One region of the Sphingobium limneticum genome, then DNA from elsewhere that is predicted to be linked to it. Evidence: predicted binding sites of a transcription regulator. Region 1 holds the regulator's gene; each other region holds the start of a gene.
The links. The regulator LexA, encoded in region 1, represses DNA repair genes until DNA is damaged. The targets are predictions, from matches to a motif close to GTTCCNCNCTTGTTCT.

Region 1 (4,210 bases):
GGTGGCGCGCGAACAGCCAGTTGAAGAGGGCGGTGCGGGCGCCGCCAATGTGGAGGAACCCCGTTGGGGACGGGGCGAAACGGGTCACCACCTGCTTGTTCATTCCCGTTGCACTTACCGTCATATTCTTCGACATTCGCCTTAGCTGATCCATGGATGCGACGCCCCCTAGCATGGCTTTTGAGCCACGACAAACCTCCCTTGGTCGGAGGGCGGCGGCACTGTCCCGAAGCGGGCTGGAAGCGATGGAAAGCTGGCTGGAACAGGAGCGAGAACAGATCGGCCTGTGGGTGCCGATCGCGCTGGGCAGCGGCATCGCGGCTTGGTTCATCCTGCCTCATGCCATGGCCTGGCTGGCCTTTTGTTGCGGTGCGTTGGCGCTGGCCTGCATCGGCATGATGCTGCCGGATGGCGGGCGATTGCGGCGCATGCTTGTCGCCGGCGCAATATTGGCTTGCATGGGCTGCCTGCTGGTGTGGGGCAAGGCGACGTTGCTGGGGCAGCCGCCCCTGACGCGGGCGCGCTTCGTGCAGATGACGGGCGATGTGGCGGCGGTGCGGCCGGTGCCTGCGCAGGCGATGGTGCGAGTGATGATCCGGCCAGTCGATACGCCGGACCTGCCGGCTGTGGTGCGGGTCAATATCGCCGATGCCGATGTGCCGGCGGGATTGGGGGAGGGCGCTCGGATTCGCTTTCGCGTGCGGTTGATGCCCCCTGCGCCGCCGAGCGTGCCGGGAGGCTATGATTTTGCTGCGCGGGCCTATTTTCAGGGGATCGGCGCGACGGGCAAGGCGCTGAAGCCTGTTGAGGTGTTGACCCCGTCGACTGCGGCCCCGCCGCTGCGGGCACGTCTGTTCGGGCATATATTGGAACGGGTCGATGGGCCGGCGGAGGGGATTGCGGTAGCGCTCGCCACCGGGGATCAGGGCGCCATTCCAGAGGCGGATGCGGAAGCAATGCGGCGCAGCGGGCTGGCGCACCTGTTGTCGATCAGCGGGCTACATGTCACGGCGCTGATCGGCGCGGTGATTTTCCTGCTGATGCGGGTGATGGCGCTTAGCCAGCGGGCGGCGCTGGGCTGGCCATTGATGCTGATCGCGGCGGCGGGCGGCGCGCTGGCGGGGATCGGCTATACATTGCTGACCGGGGCAGAGGTGCCGACGGTGCGCTCCTGCGTCGCGGCGCTGCTGGTGTTGGGCGGACTGGCGATGGGGCGGGATGCGGTGACGCTGCGGCTGGTGGCGACCGGCGCACTGATCGTGCAGCTTTTGTGGCCGGAGGCGTTGGCCGGGCCGAGTTTCCAGATGAGCTTTGCGGCGGTGACGGCGTTGGTGGCGTTGGCGGAGCATCCCCGTTTCCGAGCCTTTGCCGCCGCGCGGGATGAAGGGCGATTGCGCAAGCTGGGGCGAAATCTGGCCGTGATGCTGGCGACGGGGATCGCGGTCGAATTGACCCTGATGCCGATCGCGCTGTTTCATTTCCACAAGGCGGGATTGCTGGGCGCCTTCGCCAATCTGATCGCCATTCCGCTCACCACCTTCGTCGTCATGCCGTTGGAGGCGTTGGCGCTGCTGCTGGATGTCGCTGGACTGGGGGCGCCGGCCTGGTGGCTGACCGAGCAGTCATTGAACCTGTTGCTGCTGCTGGCCCATGGCGTTGCGGCCAGCCCGATGGCGAGCCTGCTGGCGCCGACCATGGGCATGGGATTGTTCGGTATCGCCATGATCGGCCTGCTCTGGTGCCTGCTCTGGCGAACGCGCTGGCGCTGGCTGGGGCTTCCGCCGGTCCTTATCGCTGTGGCAGTGACCTTTGCCGCAACGCCACCGGATATTCTGGTGACCGGCGACGGTCGCCATGTGGCGGTGCGGACCGGAAAGGGCATGGCGATATTGCGCGATCGGGCGGGGGATTATGTGCGTGACGTCCTGTCCGAAAGCGCTGGTTATGATGGCGAACTGGCGGCGATCGCCGACTTGCCGGAGGCGCGTTGTTCCGTCGATCTTTGCGCTGTCCGCCTAAAGCACGGCAAGGGGCGGACTTGGAGGCTGCTGTTCACGCGCAGCGATGTGCTGATTGCCCGCCAAGATTTCGCGCGAGATTGCGCCGCGGCGGATATCGTCGTCAGCGATCGCGGGCTGCCGCGCTGGTGTCGTCCGCGCTGGATGAAGATAGACCGCCGGTTGCTGGCGCGCACCGGCGGTCTGTCGATCGGTCTGGAAAAGGGCGAAGTTCACACCGTCCATCGGCCGGGCGATGCCCATCCCTGGATCAGTCGCCCAAGGCCGCGACCAAGAGCCGCGGCCCCTTAATTATAGCGGCGCAACAGCCCCGCCAGCTTGCCCTGGATGCGGACCTGCCGTGAATCGTAGATTTGCGGCTCATAGGCGCTGTTCGCCGGGTCGAGGCGCACGCGGCCGCCGTCGCGACGGAAATATTTGAGCGTCGCTTCCGCTTCGTCGATCAGGGCGACGACGATCTGGCCTTCGCGGGCGACATCGGTGCGCTGGATCAGCGCGAAGTCGCCGTCGAGAATGCCGGCTTCCATCATCGAGTCGCCTGAGACTTCCAGCGCATAATGATCGCCAGCGCCTAGCAGAGCGGCAGGGACGGAGAGCATGGCCTGCCCCTCCATCGCCTCGATCGGAACACCCGCCGCGATCCGGCCGTGCATCGGGATTTCGATCACGTCATTGGCCGCGATCGGCAGGAGGGGCGGCGGCGTCACCAGCTTGGGCTTGGGCGGCACGATCGGCGTGGGCGCGCGGTGCATCGCGTCGGGGAGCTTCAACACTTCCAATGCGCGGGCGCGGTTGGGCAGGCGGCGGATGAAGCCGCGCTCCTCCAGCGCATTGATCAGACGATGGATGCCGGACTTGGATCGCAGGTCCAGCGCGTCCTTCATTTCCTCGAACGATGGCGACACGCCGCCTTCGTCCAATCGGGTCTGAATGAAGCTCAGCAATTCCTGCTGCTTGGGCGTCAACATTGCGGTCCTCCGTGGAACGTATGAGGAACGCATAGGAAACAGATGAAGGTTAGTCAAGCGTTCCGCGCATCAAAGTGGCAGGATGGTCACGCGTGTTCCGGGCGTGGCAGGGGGCGATCCGGCCGGGCGCAGGATCAGACAGTCGGCCTTGGCCATGGCGGCGGTCGCGGCGCTGTCCTGCGACGTGACGGAGACGATGCCGTCGGGCGCGCGCCAGGCACGCAGATAATCGTCGCGATCGCCGGTTTGCGGCAGGGCGGAGGCGAGCATGGCATCGCTCGTCAATGGCAGCGGATCGCGCGCGCCGCTGATATGACGGGCGAGCGGGAGCAGAAAGAGCGTCGCCGTAACGAAAGCGGAAACGGGATTGCCAGGCAGGCCGAGGAACAGTGCGTTGCCAAGCCGCCCGGCCATCAGTGGCTTGCCGGGGCGCATGCGGATCTTCCAGAAGTCGAGCGTGCCGCCAGCCTGGACGAAGGCAGGGCGGACGAGGTCATGATCGCCCACCGACGCGCCGCCGGTCGACACGATGATGTCGGCACTCCTGGCGCGACCCAGCGCGGCGACCATCGCATCGAGATCGTCCGGGACGATGCCAAAGTCGATGACGTCGCAGGGCAGGGCGGCGAGCAGGGCCGCCAGCATCGGCGCGTTGGAGGAGGGCAGCAGGCCAGCGGGCGTCGGCGCGCCGGGCGGCACCAGTTCGTTGCCGGTGGACAGGATGGCGATCCGGGGACGGCGGGTGACGGGCACGGTGCCATGGCCACCCAGCACAGCGAGGGCTATCTGCGCCGGGCCGAGGCGGCTGCCGGCATCCAGCAGGATCGCATTTTGTGCGAAGTCGGAGGCGGTCGGGCGGACATGGCGGCCGGGCGTCAGCGGGTCGGCGCTGGCGGTCAGGCGATCGCCGTCGCGGGTCGCATTTTCCTGGATCAATATCGCGTCGGCACCGGGCGGCAGCGGCGCGCCGGTGAAGATGCGGCTGGCTTCCCCTGGTGCCAACGTGGGTTGGAAGCCAGTTCCTGCCGCGCTTTCGGCGGTGACGCGCCAAGGGCCGGGCATTTCGGTGGCGCGGACCGCATAGCCATCCATCGCCGACAGATCGGCCCAGGGCTGGTCACGCAGGGCGGCAATATCCTGCACCAGCCAGCGGCCGACGGCTTGCGCAATCGGAACGGTTTCCACCGGCAGCCGGTCGGCCAGCGCGAACAGGCGAGCCTGCGC
Region 2 (4,210 bases), on a different contig from region 1:
TCCGGGTTCGTGCGAGCATGGTTTGTCGGTCGTCGGGTGATCAGAGCAAGCTCCTCCGGCGGTTTTTTTTCACCGCGTCAGGATCGATGGGCTTTTCGAGGTTGAAGGACGAGGGCTCGGGCTTTGGGCGGCACTGCCGCGCTGGTTATGTGGGTGCCGGCCGGAGGCCGGTGGCAATGGTTCTGAACAGGCTGGCATCGGGACAGGCTGACGCGAAGGCGACGCGGATGCGCGTAGCGGTTTCGATGACGCGGGCGGCGACCTTGAGCAACCGCAGGCGCAGCGTTGCGAACTCGGCGGTGGCGAGCGCGGCAGCCTTCGGGATTTCCTGCTGGATGCGCCACACGAGCCAGTAGGCGGCGGTGTGCAGGATGAGGCGCATCTGGTTGGCATTGGCTGAGCGGCACGAGGTACGATCGCTGGCAAGCTGGGTCTTGTGGCGCTTGATCAGGTTCTCGGCGTTGCCGCGCGCGCAGTAGAGGGTGTCGTAGATATGCTCAGCCGAACCTTCGGCCAGCGAGGTGACGACATAGCGGATGTCCATGCCCAGCGTGCTGGCCTCGATCCGGGCGACGACGCGGCGCTGGCACTTCCAGCTCTTCGCGCCGTAGTGGGTCTCGGCATAGTTGCGCAGGACCGGATATTGGCGCTGAGCCCGCTTAACCGCGCAGGCATCGGCGGCAGCGACGATTTCGGGATCAGCACGCAGCGCGGCGTTGGTCGGCAGGCCGAACACGTAGTCGACGCCGGCCGCCTCGCAGAAGGCCATGACCTCGGGCCGGCCATAGTGCCCGTCGCCGCGGATGGTGATGTGCGTTTCGGGCCAGTGCCGGCGCAGATGGCGCACCAGGCGCCGGATGTGGCCGGCAGCTTCGGCGCCCGACGGTGTCTTGCCGGTGCGCAGCAGCATCGCCACCGGTCGGCCGGTGGCAGTGTCGTAGACATGGATCGGCAGGAAGCAGCGCTCGCCATGATGCCCGTTCCAGAAGGAGAGCTGCTGATAGCCATGAACAACGTCACAGGTGTCATCGATATCCAGCGTCACCGCCGCCGGCGCGGCGGGGTAGCTGGTGCAGTAGATGTCGATCATCGCGGCCATCATCCTGGCCAGTTCGCGTGTGGTCGGCGCATTTTCCCACCGGCTCATCGTCGGTTGGCTGGCCAGCCCCGCGCCCGATCCCGGCAGCTTGCCCAGCGCCAGACGGAAGCCCGGATCGTCGCGCAGAGCGTCGAGATCATCGGCGTCTTCATAGCCGCAGGCGATCGCGAACACCCGGGCACGCAGGATGTCATCAAGGCGATGGATCACCCGCACAGGGTCCCGCGGATCGGCAATGCAAGCCGCAAGCCGCCGGCAAAGCCCCATCGCGCGCTCGGCCTGTGCCAGCAGCAGAACACCGCCATCCGAGGTGAGCCGACCTCCGTCGAACGCGGCTGTGATCTTCTTGCGCCCGATCGCTGGAAACGAAAATCCCGGCGCGCTATCATCGCTCCCGGCGGGTGTGGCCCGTGGCATAAATTGCCTCGCTGCAGGACTGGTCTAGACACCCATTTTCCTACATCAAAGCAATCGCTTACACCACTCCCGCCAACCCTGCTGACTGAGCCCGATGAATAAGCCGGGCTAATCATCTACATCTTGAGAATCTTGAACGAGAAATCGATGTCAGAACGTCGATCAACATAGCGATCGGTGAATCGATAAATCTCGAAAGAAACATAGCCTCAAGTAGCTCGGCACGTTGATTGCGGTAACCGTTGTCGGTGCCAAGCGCTTAATCATATAATGGCCATCTGCCGCCCTCCGTCCGGCGGCGGCGATCCGCTCCGCCACAGATCCTTCGTGCGCTGCACCACCATGCGACTGCCCGGGATCGGCGGACGGAACTGGAACCGGATGACGTCCTGTATCCCGCCTTGCAGCCAGTCATCATATTCGTGACGGTCCAGCAGGACGGGCATGCGGTCGTTGGTCGGCGGGATCACCTCGTTCGCCTCCATCGTCATCCCTGCATAGACGGGGCCCTCATCCGGCAGGTTCCGACAGAAGCCTGCCCAGGCCATGATCGGCTCGTTCCTAAGTGAGAATCACGTCCGGGTCTTGCCGCCCTCGTTGCCATCAGGGTTGGCGAAGTGCGTCAGGACGATCAGGCAGCGGTAGCGCGGCTCGACGACGATCCTCTCCCACATCGGATTCGTCAGGTCCGCCACCATTCCGACTCGCCCCGGATCCTCGCCACGCTCGCGCATCTCCCTTGTCACGCGTGGGAACCCCCAGGTGACAGACTTCAGGATGCGGCGGCTGCCCTTCTCAAAAATAATGAGACCGGGCAGTCCCTCGACCGTCTCGTCCGGAATGTGGACATCGCGCACCGGATCGATGCCGAAATGAGCCGCGATCTCAGCCGGACTGGCCATGACCGTGTGCAAGCGAGACATCCAAGGCTCCTAAGTCTCCGAATCGCTCTCGTCCTACCATGGAACAATGCAAGAACAAAATTGCGTTGACTCCAAGCCCACTTCAGCATGAACAAACAGGGAACGAATCCAACCAACTGTGTTTCCCGAATCCCATGCACCAGCCCACCGTCCTTGCAGATCTCCGTCAGCGCATCGCGCTGATCGAGGGCGCGTGCGCGCGGCACGCAGCCCTGCCGTTCGGCATCGACGCCATCGATCGCCACCTGCCGGCGGGGGGAATATCGACCGGTGCGCTGCACGAGGTCGCGGGCAGTCCGGAGCTGGCCGACGACGCGGCCGCGACTGTGTTCCTCGCCGGCATTCTCGCGCGAAGCGAGGGGCCGGTCTTCTGGTGCCTTCGCTGGCGCGACCTCTTCGCTCCAGCACTCCACCTCGCCGGACTCAACCCTGATCGCGTCATCTATGTCGAGGCGGGCAGCGACACGAACGTACTCATCGCCATGGAAGAGTGCCTGCGCCATGCAGGCCTCGGCGGCGTGGTCGGTGAACTCAAGAAGACAACGCTCACTGCGTCCCGCCGCCTGCAGCTGGCTGCCGAGCAATCCGGCGTGCCGGCCTTCGTCTTCCGGCGGGCTTCGCCGATCGAGCAGGTAGGCGATGGCACGGCCGCGCTGACGCGGTGGCGCGTGACGGCGGCGCCCAGCGAGAAGTTGAGTATCCCCAGCCTCGGCCGCCCTCGCTGGCGGCTCGAACTCGAACGCGCCCGTGGCGGCGATCCCCAACTCTGGACGGTGGAGGCCTGCGATGAGACGGGTCGTATCGGTCTTCCTCTCGACGTGGCCCACGGATCGCGTCAGGCGGAAGGCCGGCAGGCCGCCTGACGGCGCGCCGCTCCCTCTAGTCACAGCACTTCCCGACCATGGTCGCCGCGTCATTGCAGCCGTGTGCGTCGAAGCGCGCCGACTCGGCATCCTGCCCGGCATGACAGTGACACGCGCCCGGTCGCTGGCCCCCGACATAGATGTGGTGGATGCGGATCCTGATGGCGATCTGGAGGGTCTACGCCGCCTCGCCTTGTGGGCGGGCAAGCGATATTCGCCCGTCGTCGCGCCCGATCCGCCCGACGGCCTCTGGCTGGACATCACCGGCTGCGCCCATCTCTTCGACGGCGAGGTTCCGCTGCTCAAGGACATCATGCGCCGAGTCGCCGGTTCCGGCATGGCCTGCCAGGCCGCGGTCGCGGACACTGCGGGATGCGCCCACGCGGTAGCCCGTTTCGTGCCGTCCGGTCGCCCTGGGATTGTCGAACGCGGAAACGTCCGCAGGGCGATGTCGATCCTGCCGATCTCTGCGCTCCGGATCGAACCGGGCGTTGCCGACGAGCTCCGCCGCATGGGGTTCGAGCGGATAGAGCAGTTGATCGCCGCGCCGCGCGCTCCACTGGCCAAGCGCTTCGGCCGCCAGCTCTACAAACGGTTGGACCAGGCGATGGGTCAGATCCCCGAGCCCATCGATCCCATCTTCTCCGTAGACATGCCCCGCGTCCGTCGCGGGCTGCTCGAGCCGATTGGCACGGCGGAGGCCATCGCCCAAGTGATAGGCGACCTGTCCGCCGACATCGCCGCCGCCATGACGAAGAGCAGCATCGGAGCGCGACGGCTGGACCTCCATTTCGAGCGGGTTGATGGTCACCGCCCGGCCGTGCGCGTCGGGATGGCCAAGCCCACGCGTGATGTCCGGCACATGGCGAAGCTGCTTTCGCAGAAGATCGACACTGTGGACCCCGGCC
Region 3 (4,210 bases), on a different contig from region 1:
CTGGTGCATGTGTCGTCGCTGGCGGCACGGGAGCCGGGCCTGTCCGACTATGGATGGTCCAAGGAACTGGCCGAAAAGCATGTGAAGGCCAGCGGCCTGGACTGGACCATCGTTCGGCCGCCGGCGATTTACGGGCCGGGTGACAAGGAAATGCTGGAACTGTTCCGCATGGCCAAGCGCGGCATCATGATGCTGCCGCCGGGCGGCCGCTTGTCGGTGATCCATGTGGGCGATCTGGCCGCGCTGCTGCTGGCGTTGTCGGGCGAGCGCGAGAACAGCCTGACCCGCATTTATGAGGTCGATGACGGTACGCCGGGCGGATGGGATCACAAGGATTTCGGGCAGGCGATCGGCCGCGCGATCGGGCGGTCGGTGAAGACGCTGGCGACGCCGGAATGGCTGTTGACCATCGCTGCGCGGGCCGACCGGCTGGTGCGCGGGAAAAAGGCCAAGCTGACACCGGACCGGGTCGATTATTTCTGCCATCCCGACTGGGTGGTGGGCAAACGCCGGCAACCGCCCAAGCGGCTATGGTTGCCTCAGGTGAAGACCGAGGATGGGTTGAGCGCGACCGTGGCGGCCTATCGATTGAAGGGGTGGCTTTAACATCCCCTCTTCCGTTCGGTTCGAGCTTGTCGAGAACCCTGGCACAAGGGTTCTCGACAAGCTCGAACCGAACGGAATTTATTGGTTTTCCGCAGCCGGCTTTTTCGCGCGTTGTTCTGCCAGAAATTCGCTGATCGCCTGACCGCTGGCGTTGAGCAGCGGATAGGTGCGCGCGTCGCTGAGCCAGTCGGGGCGGCGGGCGCCGCTGCCGTAGAATGTGTCATAGACCAGGCTGAAGGCGAGGAAGAGGATCGTCGCGCCGATCAGGCCCTTTACCGCGCCGAAGCCCGCGCCCAGCACCCGGTCGACCGGACCCAGGATCGACTGGCGCGTGCGCCGGCCGATGGCGTGGGCGATCAGTTTCCCTACGCCGAAGGTCACGCCGAAGACGAGGACCAGCGCCAGCATCGCCGCGCCGCTGCTGTTGCCGACGAAAGCGCTGAGCAATTCGGCGGCCGGGGCATGGAACAGGCGGATGGCGAAGATCGCCAGCACCCAGGCGATGAGCGAGAGGGTTTCCAGCACGAAACCGCGCATGAGGCCCAGCACGGCGCAACCGCCGATGGCGAGCAGGACGAGAATGTCGATGGCGTTCATTGGCGAGCCTGTATTTCCTGACGCTGTTCCCCGGCGCAGGCCGGTGAACAAGCTGGAGATTTCCCGCCGTCGCTATCCGCGTCCCAGCATCTGGTCAACAAGCTGCGCGAGGGTGCGGAAACCGCTGACCGCGATTCCCTTGACCCCGTCCGCCGCCGACGCCGGGATATAGGCACGGGCGAAACCGAGTTTCGCCGCTTCGCGCAGGCGCAGGGGCGAATGGGATACGGGGCGGATTTCGCTCGACAGGGCGACTTCGCCGAACAGGACGATATCGACCGGCACCGGCCGTTCCGACATGGCGGAGATAAGCGCGGCGGCGACGGCGAGGTCGGCGGCCGGATCGGTCAGGCGATAGCCGCCCGCGACGTTGAGATAGACTTCGCAGGTCGAGAAGCTGAGGCCGCAGCGCGCCTCCAGCACGGCAAGGATCATCGCGAGCCGGCCGCTGTCCCAGCCGACCACGGCGCGGCGGGGGGTCGCGCCGCTGGAGAGGCGCACGACCAGCGCCTGAATTTCGACCAGTACCGGCCGCGTCCCTTCCAGCGCGGGGAAGACGGTCGCGCCCGTGACCGTCTCGTCGCGATTGGTGAGGAACAGGGCGGATGGGTTGGCGACTTCCTCCAGCCCTTCGGCGACCATGGCGAAGACGCCGATCTCATCCGTGCCGCCGAAGCGGTTCTTGACCGCGCGCAGGATGCGATATTGGTGGCTGCGTTCGCCTTCGAACGCCAGCACGGTGTCGACCATATGTTCCAGCACGCGCGGGCCGGCGATGCTGCCATCCTTGGTCACATGGCCGACCAGGATCAGCGCGGTGCCGCGCTGCTTGGCGAATTTAATGAGTTCCTGGGACGAGGCCCGAACCTGGCTGACGGTGCCGGGCGCGCCTTCGATCAGGTCGCTGTGCATCGTCTGGATGGAGTCGATGATGAGCAAGGCTGGCGGTGGCCCATCTCCCAAGGTCGTCAGGATATCGCGGACGGAGGTGGCGCTGGCCAATTGTACCGGCGCGTTGCCGAGGCCCAGGCGCTGGGCGCGCAGGCGGACCTGATCGGCGGCTTCCTCGCCACTGATATAGGCGACCGACAGCCCGCGCGCGGCGATGCGCGCGGCGGCTTGCAGCAGCAGCGTGGATTTGCCGATGCCCGGATCGCCACCGATCAGGGTCGCGGAGCCATGGACGATGCCGCCGCCCAGCGCCCGGTCGAATTCGGCGATGCCGGTGCTGGTGCGCGGAGGCAGTTCGACCGTGCTGTCGAGGCCGACCAGCGTAATGGCGCGTCCGCCATTTTGCAGGTCATGCCGGGACGAGAAGACCGTTTCCGCAGCTTCTTCGACGATGCTGTTCCATTCGCCGCAATCCTCGCACTGGCCCTGCCACCGGCTGGCGACGGTGCCGCATTGCTGACAGACGAATTTGCGTTTTGCCTTGGCCATGTCTTCTCATCTCCGTTTGGTTCGAGCCTGTCGAGAACCGATGCGCGCGGGTTCTCGACAAGCTCGAACCGAACGGGAGTTTGTATGGAAGGAATTTAGGAACAATTCAAGAACATCGCAACATGATCTGGAAACATCCGCCAAGCTGGCGCATTGAAACGGCATGAAAACAATCCGGGTTGCCAGCTATAATATCCGCAAGGCCATCGGCACCGATCGGCGGCGGGTGCCGGAACGGGTGCTGGAGGTGCTGGCGGAGGTGGATGCCGATATCGTCGCCTTGCAGGAGGCGGACCGGCGCTTTGGCGTGCGGTCAGCGGCGATCCCACCGCTGTTGATGGACAATCAGAGTGGATATCGGCCGGTGCCGCTCAACGTGCAGACCGATTCGATGGGCTGGCACGGCAATGCGATATTGGTGCGCAAGGAAGCGGAGGTCGGGAGCCACGACGTGCTGCACCTGCCCTATCTGGAGCCGCGTGGCGCGACCATGGCGGAGGTGACGCTGAACGGCGCGTCGGTGCGGGTGTTCGGCATGCATCTGGATCTGTCGGGGCTGTGGCGACGGCGGCAGGCGGCGGCGGTGATCCATGCGGCGGCGCAGGGCGAGGCGATGCCCACCGTGCTGATGGGCGACCTCAACGAATGGAGCGCCGGGCGGGGATGCCTGGCCGATTTTGCGCGGCATTACAGCTTTGCGCCTTGTGGGCGTAGTTTCCATGCGCGGCGGCCGGTGGCGCGGCTGGACAGGATCATGCACTGCGGGAAACTCAAGCTGACGAATTGCGGCGTGCATGAGAGCGCGGCGGCGCGGAAGGCTTCGGACCATCTGCCGATCTGGGCGGAGTTTGCGGTTGGGTGAACGAATGGGCTTTGGGTTGCCAATCCCACTTCCCTCTGCGACGTTCGCCCCATGAAGGAGCGGGAATTGCGGCTGGCGCTGGTCTGCTATGGCGGGATCAGCCTGGCGATCTACATGCACGGCATCACCAAGGAGGTGTGGCATCTGGCGCGCGCCAGCCGGGCCTTTCATGATGGCGTGCCGGCCAGCGGCGGCAGCGAGGCCGTCTATGCGCAGGTGCTCGCCGCGATGGAGGCGGCCAGCGGGGTGCGATTGCGCGTCATGCCCGACATTATCGCGGGCGCCAGCGCGGGCGGGATCAACGGCATTTTTCTGGCGCAGGCGATCGAGACGGGGCAGTCGCTGGAGCCGTTGACGACCATGTGGCTGGACAATGCCGATGTCGATCGGTTGCTGGACCCCGACGCCCGCCCTGCCCGCGCCATGACGAAATTCTGGGCCACGCCTTTGGTGTGGATGGCGGCGCGGCGGCCGGGCGACGCGGTGGAGCGGACCGTGGCACCGGACACGCGCGAAGAAGTGCGGATGAAACTTTCCCGCTTCATTCGGTCGCGCTGGTTCGAGCCGCCCTTTGGCGGGGAGATATTTTCGGCCATGCTGGTCGATGCGTTCGACGCGATGGCGGCGGCGGAAAAGGGGCAACCGCTGTTGCCGGAGGGGCATCCGCTCGACCTGTTCGTGACCGTCACCGATTTCGAGGGGCAT
Region 4 (4,210 bases), on a different contig from region 1:
CGGAAAACCGGCCTGTCACGATGCCAGCCGATCCCCGCGCCTGGATCGTAGCGAATGAGGAGAGCCTGGACGATCTCTTCCGGTGCGAGCCCGGCATAACGGGCGGCGCGCGCCCTGACTGGCAGCAGCCATTGCGGGATTGGGTCGGTCGGCGCGAATGTGCCGGTTTCGAAATCATAGCTCCAGCCATAGCTGCGCGTCAGCCGCTTGCCGGTCCACTGCTGGTAGCGGAAGGGCGTAAGGCTCGTTTCTTCGATCCGTTCGATCAGCGCTCGCTCTTCGCGCGCCGTGAGAAAATCATCGCTCCACGAAAGGCCTGGCAGGAGAGGCACGCCGAAAAGGTCAGCCTGCCCTGCGCCATTTTGCGCGAACATACCCATTTCCCAAACCTGCTTCAAAAGGCCAGGCTCGTCTGAACGGGCTTGGTCAAAATCTCTTCGACCGTGAAGATGTCTGCCGGCGGCGTCACCAGCAATTCCGCTTCGGGCACGGCGAAATCCAGCCATTTCTGTGCATCCCTGCGCTCGATGATGGCGCCATGACGCGCCTGATAGCGGATGACGTCAGGGTTCGCGTCGAGCGTTATGATCCGGTAGCTCACGGGCCACTCGCCCATGGCCGGCTCCCAGATCGCAGCGAGATAGAAGAAATTGCCATCCTCGCGGTAAGCGCGAAACTTCTTCTCGCCATTGCGAATGTGGAATTCCGATGCCGCGACAAGACAGCGATGGCTGGGAAATTGCCGCCCTTCGGACCGGATGAACTCGTAGCGCACCCCGTCGGCGAAGCGCGGGTTGGAACCCCAGGCCGCCTCGATCATCTCAATCTCGGCCATATCATCGGGATTGCGCCTTATGATGGCACGGCGACTACCGAGCGCGTCGGAGTCGAAGGGTGTTGCTTTCGAGTCCATCAAAGGAACATACAGGGAACGATATCGAGGAGCAAGCGGCGGCGAATAAGGAGGTTCAATGTGCAATGACTATCGCCTGCTGATCGACATCGCGTCGATCGCCGAGGATTTCGAGGGGCTCAAGATCAAGATCGGCATGCCCGAAGGTGCCCCGAATGTGCCGGCGCGCGAGGACATCAGGATGACCGACATGGCCCCGATCGTCCGGCGCAGCGAGGCGGGAAGCGGGATCAATGAACTCCTCAACCGGCGCTGGTCATGGCCGGGCCGTAACGGCAAACCCGTCTATAATTTCCGCACCGAGGGCCGGGAATTCGCATCCAGTCGCTGCCTGATCCTGGCCGACGGATTCTACGAATTCACTGATCCTGCCGATCCCAAACAGAAGCGGCTCGACAAATGGCTTTTCACCATGGCCGACCATGACTGGTTCTGCATCGCGGGCATCTGGCGCGAGAGCCCCATGGGCGAAGCCTTCACCATGCTTACCATGGATGCCGGGCCGGACATTGCGCCCTATCACCACCGTCAGATCATCCCGCTCGCTCGCGACCAATGGGCCGACTGGCTCGATCCTGGCGTGCCGGCCAAAGAGGTGTTGCGCTGGTTGCCGCAGGGAAGTCTGCCTGTAACCCAGGTCTATGGCGCGCCCCCCGCGCAAGGCGCGCTGCTCTGATGGGAGACGATGCGTCCCTCGCCCGTTTTCTCGATTCCCAGGCCGGCAGTTATGCGGCCGCTCTGTCGGAGATTTCCGCAGGGGCCAAACGCTCTCACTGGATGTGGTATGTCTTCCCGCAATTGCGCGGTCTTGGTCATAGTCCGACCGCGCAATATTATGGAATCGCCTCGATCGAGGAAGCACGTGCCTATCTCCACCATCCACTTCTCGGGAAGCGATATCGCCAGTGCGTCCACGCGTTCCTGCAACTCGATATCGATGATCCTGTCGTCGTTTTCGGGGCTGTGGACGCCATGAAATTGCGCTCCTCGCTCACTTTATTTGAAGCGGCGTTCCCTGCCCCATCCTTTGCCGATGTGCTCGATCGCTGGTTCTTCGGCGAGCGCGATCCAGCGACGCGCCGGCTTCTGCAGAGTTGATCCGTTACGAACTAACTATTGAGAAAATTGGGATTCATCGCCCTTGACGAAACGGGTGGCAGGGCGGAACATAAAGGGAACATTTGAGTCGTATGTTCCCATGCCCACGCTATCCTCTTTTCCCGATCGGCCGCGCGCCGATCAGCTTGCCGCGCTCCGCGCGGGGCTCGCGCACAGCAACAGCGCGCGCAGTCCTGCAATGCCTTTTGGCGTGTCTGCGCTGGACGAGCGGCTGGCAAGTCATGGCCTCGATAGCGCTGGACTGCATGAGATTGCGGCGGCGTCGGCGACGCTGAGCGACGATGCTGCGGCAACCCTTTTTGCAGCCGGGATCGCCGCCCGCTTTGCAGCTGATCCGCAGCTCAGCATATTCTGGGCGCTCACACAGTTCGACCTCTACGCGCCTGGCCTGGAGCAGGTCGGACTTGGTCCGAACAAGGTTTTTTACGCCCAAGGGCAAAAGGACAATATCGTCCTCGCCATGGCCGAGGACGCACTGCGCGACGGATCGCTGGCGTGCGTCATTGCCGAAGTCAGACAGGCCGACCAGACAGCAACCCGCCGTCTTCAGCTTGCCGCCTCCGATAGTCGGACGCCGATGCTGCTCTATCGCCGCCATCGCGCCCGCGAGCGCTGTCCGCTAAGCGGCCTTTCTTCCGCCATGACCCGATGGCGCATCGGCTGCCTGCCATCCGCGCGCCTCGCCCATCCCGGCGTCGGCCGGGCGCGCTGGTCGATCGAACTTGTACGCCAGCGCAATGGCAATCCCTTTTCCCTCGAACTGGACGCCTGTGATGACAAGGGTCGCCTCGCTCTACCTGCCGCAGCTCGCCATCGAGCGGCTTCGGCGGCTGGAGCGGACAGTCAGGCCGCCTGAAACAGGCGGGATTGCGCTCGCGCCGCGCCTTGCAACACCGATCGACGATAATCCCGGCGCCTGCTCCGTACCCCGCGGCGGCGGCTGGCGCCCCGGCGCCCGCTGGGCGCGTGATGGATCGCTCGGCAATCGCCCCAGTCAGGCCGAGATCGATGCACTCCCTGCCCATCAGCGTCCCACCATGCGCGAGATGGGACGGCGCAGCGAATCCGCCGACCATCCGTTCAGAGCCATGCCTGCAGAGGATGCAGGAAGAGGGGCAGCAAGTGCCCTTCCGCTCAATTGGGCGACCTTCTGGGGAAAGCCGATGGTCTTGATCGAGCGCGCCGGCCAGCGCGATGTCGTCACGGCGGCGTGCCCCGTCGCGCTGGACCTTGGTCTGCGATCCGGCATGGCAGCCGCCCATGCGCGAGCGCTGGTGAGCGATCTGGACGTGCGCGATGCACAACCGCAAGCAGATCGTGCATGGCTTGAGCGGCTGGCGTTCCATGCCATTGGTCACTGGACACCCACAGCCTGCATATCGGGCGCCGATGGCCTGTGGCTGGACCTCACCGGTACGACCCATTTGTTCGGTGGCGAAGCGCGCTTCTGTCGCCGGCTCCTTCGCTTCCTCGAGCGACTGGGTTTCACCGCCAGCATTGCGATCGCCGGCACGCCGGGCGCTGCTTATGCGCTCGCGCGCTATCGCGGCGAGGCCGTCACCCTATTGCCCCATGGCGGCGAGTCCCAGGCCATTGCCGATCTGCCGCTGGCCGCTCTGCGCCTTACGCCCGACGCTCTGATGGCGGCCGCGCGCTTCGGCATCGAACGTATCGCCGACCTTTATCCCATGCCGCGCGGTCCATTGGCCAAACGCCTGGGTCTCGATGCCGTCCGGCGGCTTGACCAGGCCCGCGGCATGGTCGCCGAACCCATTATCCCGCTCATCCCGTTCGACCTTCCGTGCGTCGAGCGGCGCCTGCTTGAACCGATCGGCACGGCGGAAGCCATCGTCCAGGTGATTGGCGATCTGGTCGACGATCTGGTGGCCCTCCTCCAGGAACGCGGCGTGGGGTTGCGCACGGCGCACCTGACCTGCAAAATCGTCGATGCCACCGAGCAGCCGATCGCGATCGGCACCGCCCGGGCAACGCGCGACGCGCGGCATTTGAAGCGCATGCTGGCAATGCGGGTGGAAAAGATCGACCCAGGCCTTGGCATAGAGGCGATGGCGCTCGCCGCCCCTCGTGTCGAGCCGCTGGAGGCCCAGACGCTGGAGGCATCGCTCGGAAGCGGCGATCGGCCGACCGACATATCCACGCTTCTCGATCAGCTCGCAG

Region 2: F4U95_RS05055 (ImuA family protein) is a predicted target of LexA. The motif match lies at 2,528-2,543, and genes of this name have one in related genera.
Region 3: radA (DNA repair protein RadA) is a predicted target of LexA. The motif match lies at 2,742-2,757, and genes of this name have one in related genera.
Region 4: F4U95_RS16330 (ImuA family protein) is a predicted target of LexA. The motif match lies at 2,077-2,092, and genes of this name have one in related genera.

The regions. Positions count from the first base shown of each region.
Region 1 covers NZ_VYQA01000005.1:24,989-29,198, reverse strand. Annotated here, with positions in the region: gene gltX (glutamate--tRNA ligase) at 1-136, opposite strand, end outside; gene F4U95_RS08100 (ComEC/Rec2 family competence protein) at 246-2,309, shown strand; gene lexA (transcriptional repressor LexA) at 2,306-2,986, opposite strand; gene F4U95_RS08090 (molybdopterin molybdotransferase MoeA) at 3,056-4,210, opposite strand, start outside.
Region 2 covers NZ_VYQA01000003.1:74,750-78,959, forward strand. Annotated here, with positions in the region: gene F4U95_RS05045 (IS1380 family transposase) at 146-1,516, opposite strand; partial or broken gene F4U95_RS25055 (SOS response-associated peptidase family protein) at 1,780-2,070, opposite strand; gene F4U95_RS25060 (hypothetical protein) at 2,089-2,418, opposite strand; gene F4U95_RS05055 (ImuA family protein) at 2,574-3,302, shown strand; gene F4U95_RS05060 (DUF6504 family protein) at 3,226-4,210, shown strand, end outside.
Region 3 covers NZ_VYQA01000007.1:59,611-63,820, forward strand. Annotated here, with positions in the region: gene F4U95_RS10900 (NAD-dependent epimerase/dehydratase family protein) at 1-606, shown strand, start outside; gene F4U95_RS10905 (CvpA family protein) at 685-1,203, opposite strand; gene radA (DNA repair protein RadA) at 1,276-2,643, opposite strand; gene F4U95_RS10915 (endonuclease/exonuclease/phosphatase family protein) at 2,807-3,505, shown strand; gene F4U95_RS10920 (patatin-like protein) at 3,557-4,210, shown strand, end outside.
Region 4 covers NZ_VYQA01000012.1:118,613-122,822, reverse strand. Annotated here, with positions in the region: gene F4U95_RS16350 (alpha-ketoglutarate-dependent dioxygenase AlkB) at 1-380, opposite strand, end outside; gene F4U95_RS16345 (SOS response-associated peptidase family protein) at 395-913, opposite strand; gene F4U95_RS16340 (SOS response-associated peptidase family protein) at 972-1,589, shown strand; gene F4U95_RS16335 (DUF1810 domain-containing protein) at 1,589-2,011, shown strand; gene F4U95_RS16330 (ImuA family protein) at 2,112-2,888, shown strand; gene F4U95_RS16325 (Y-family DNA polymerase) at 2,806-4,210, shown strand, end outside.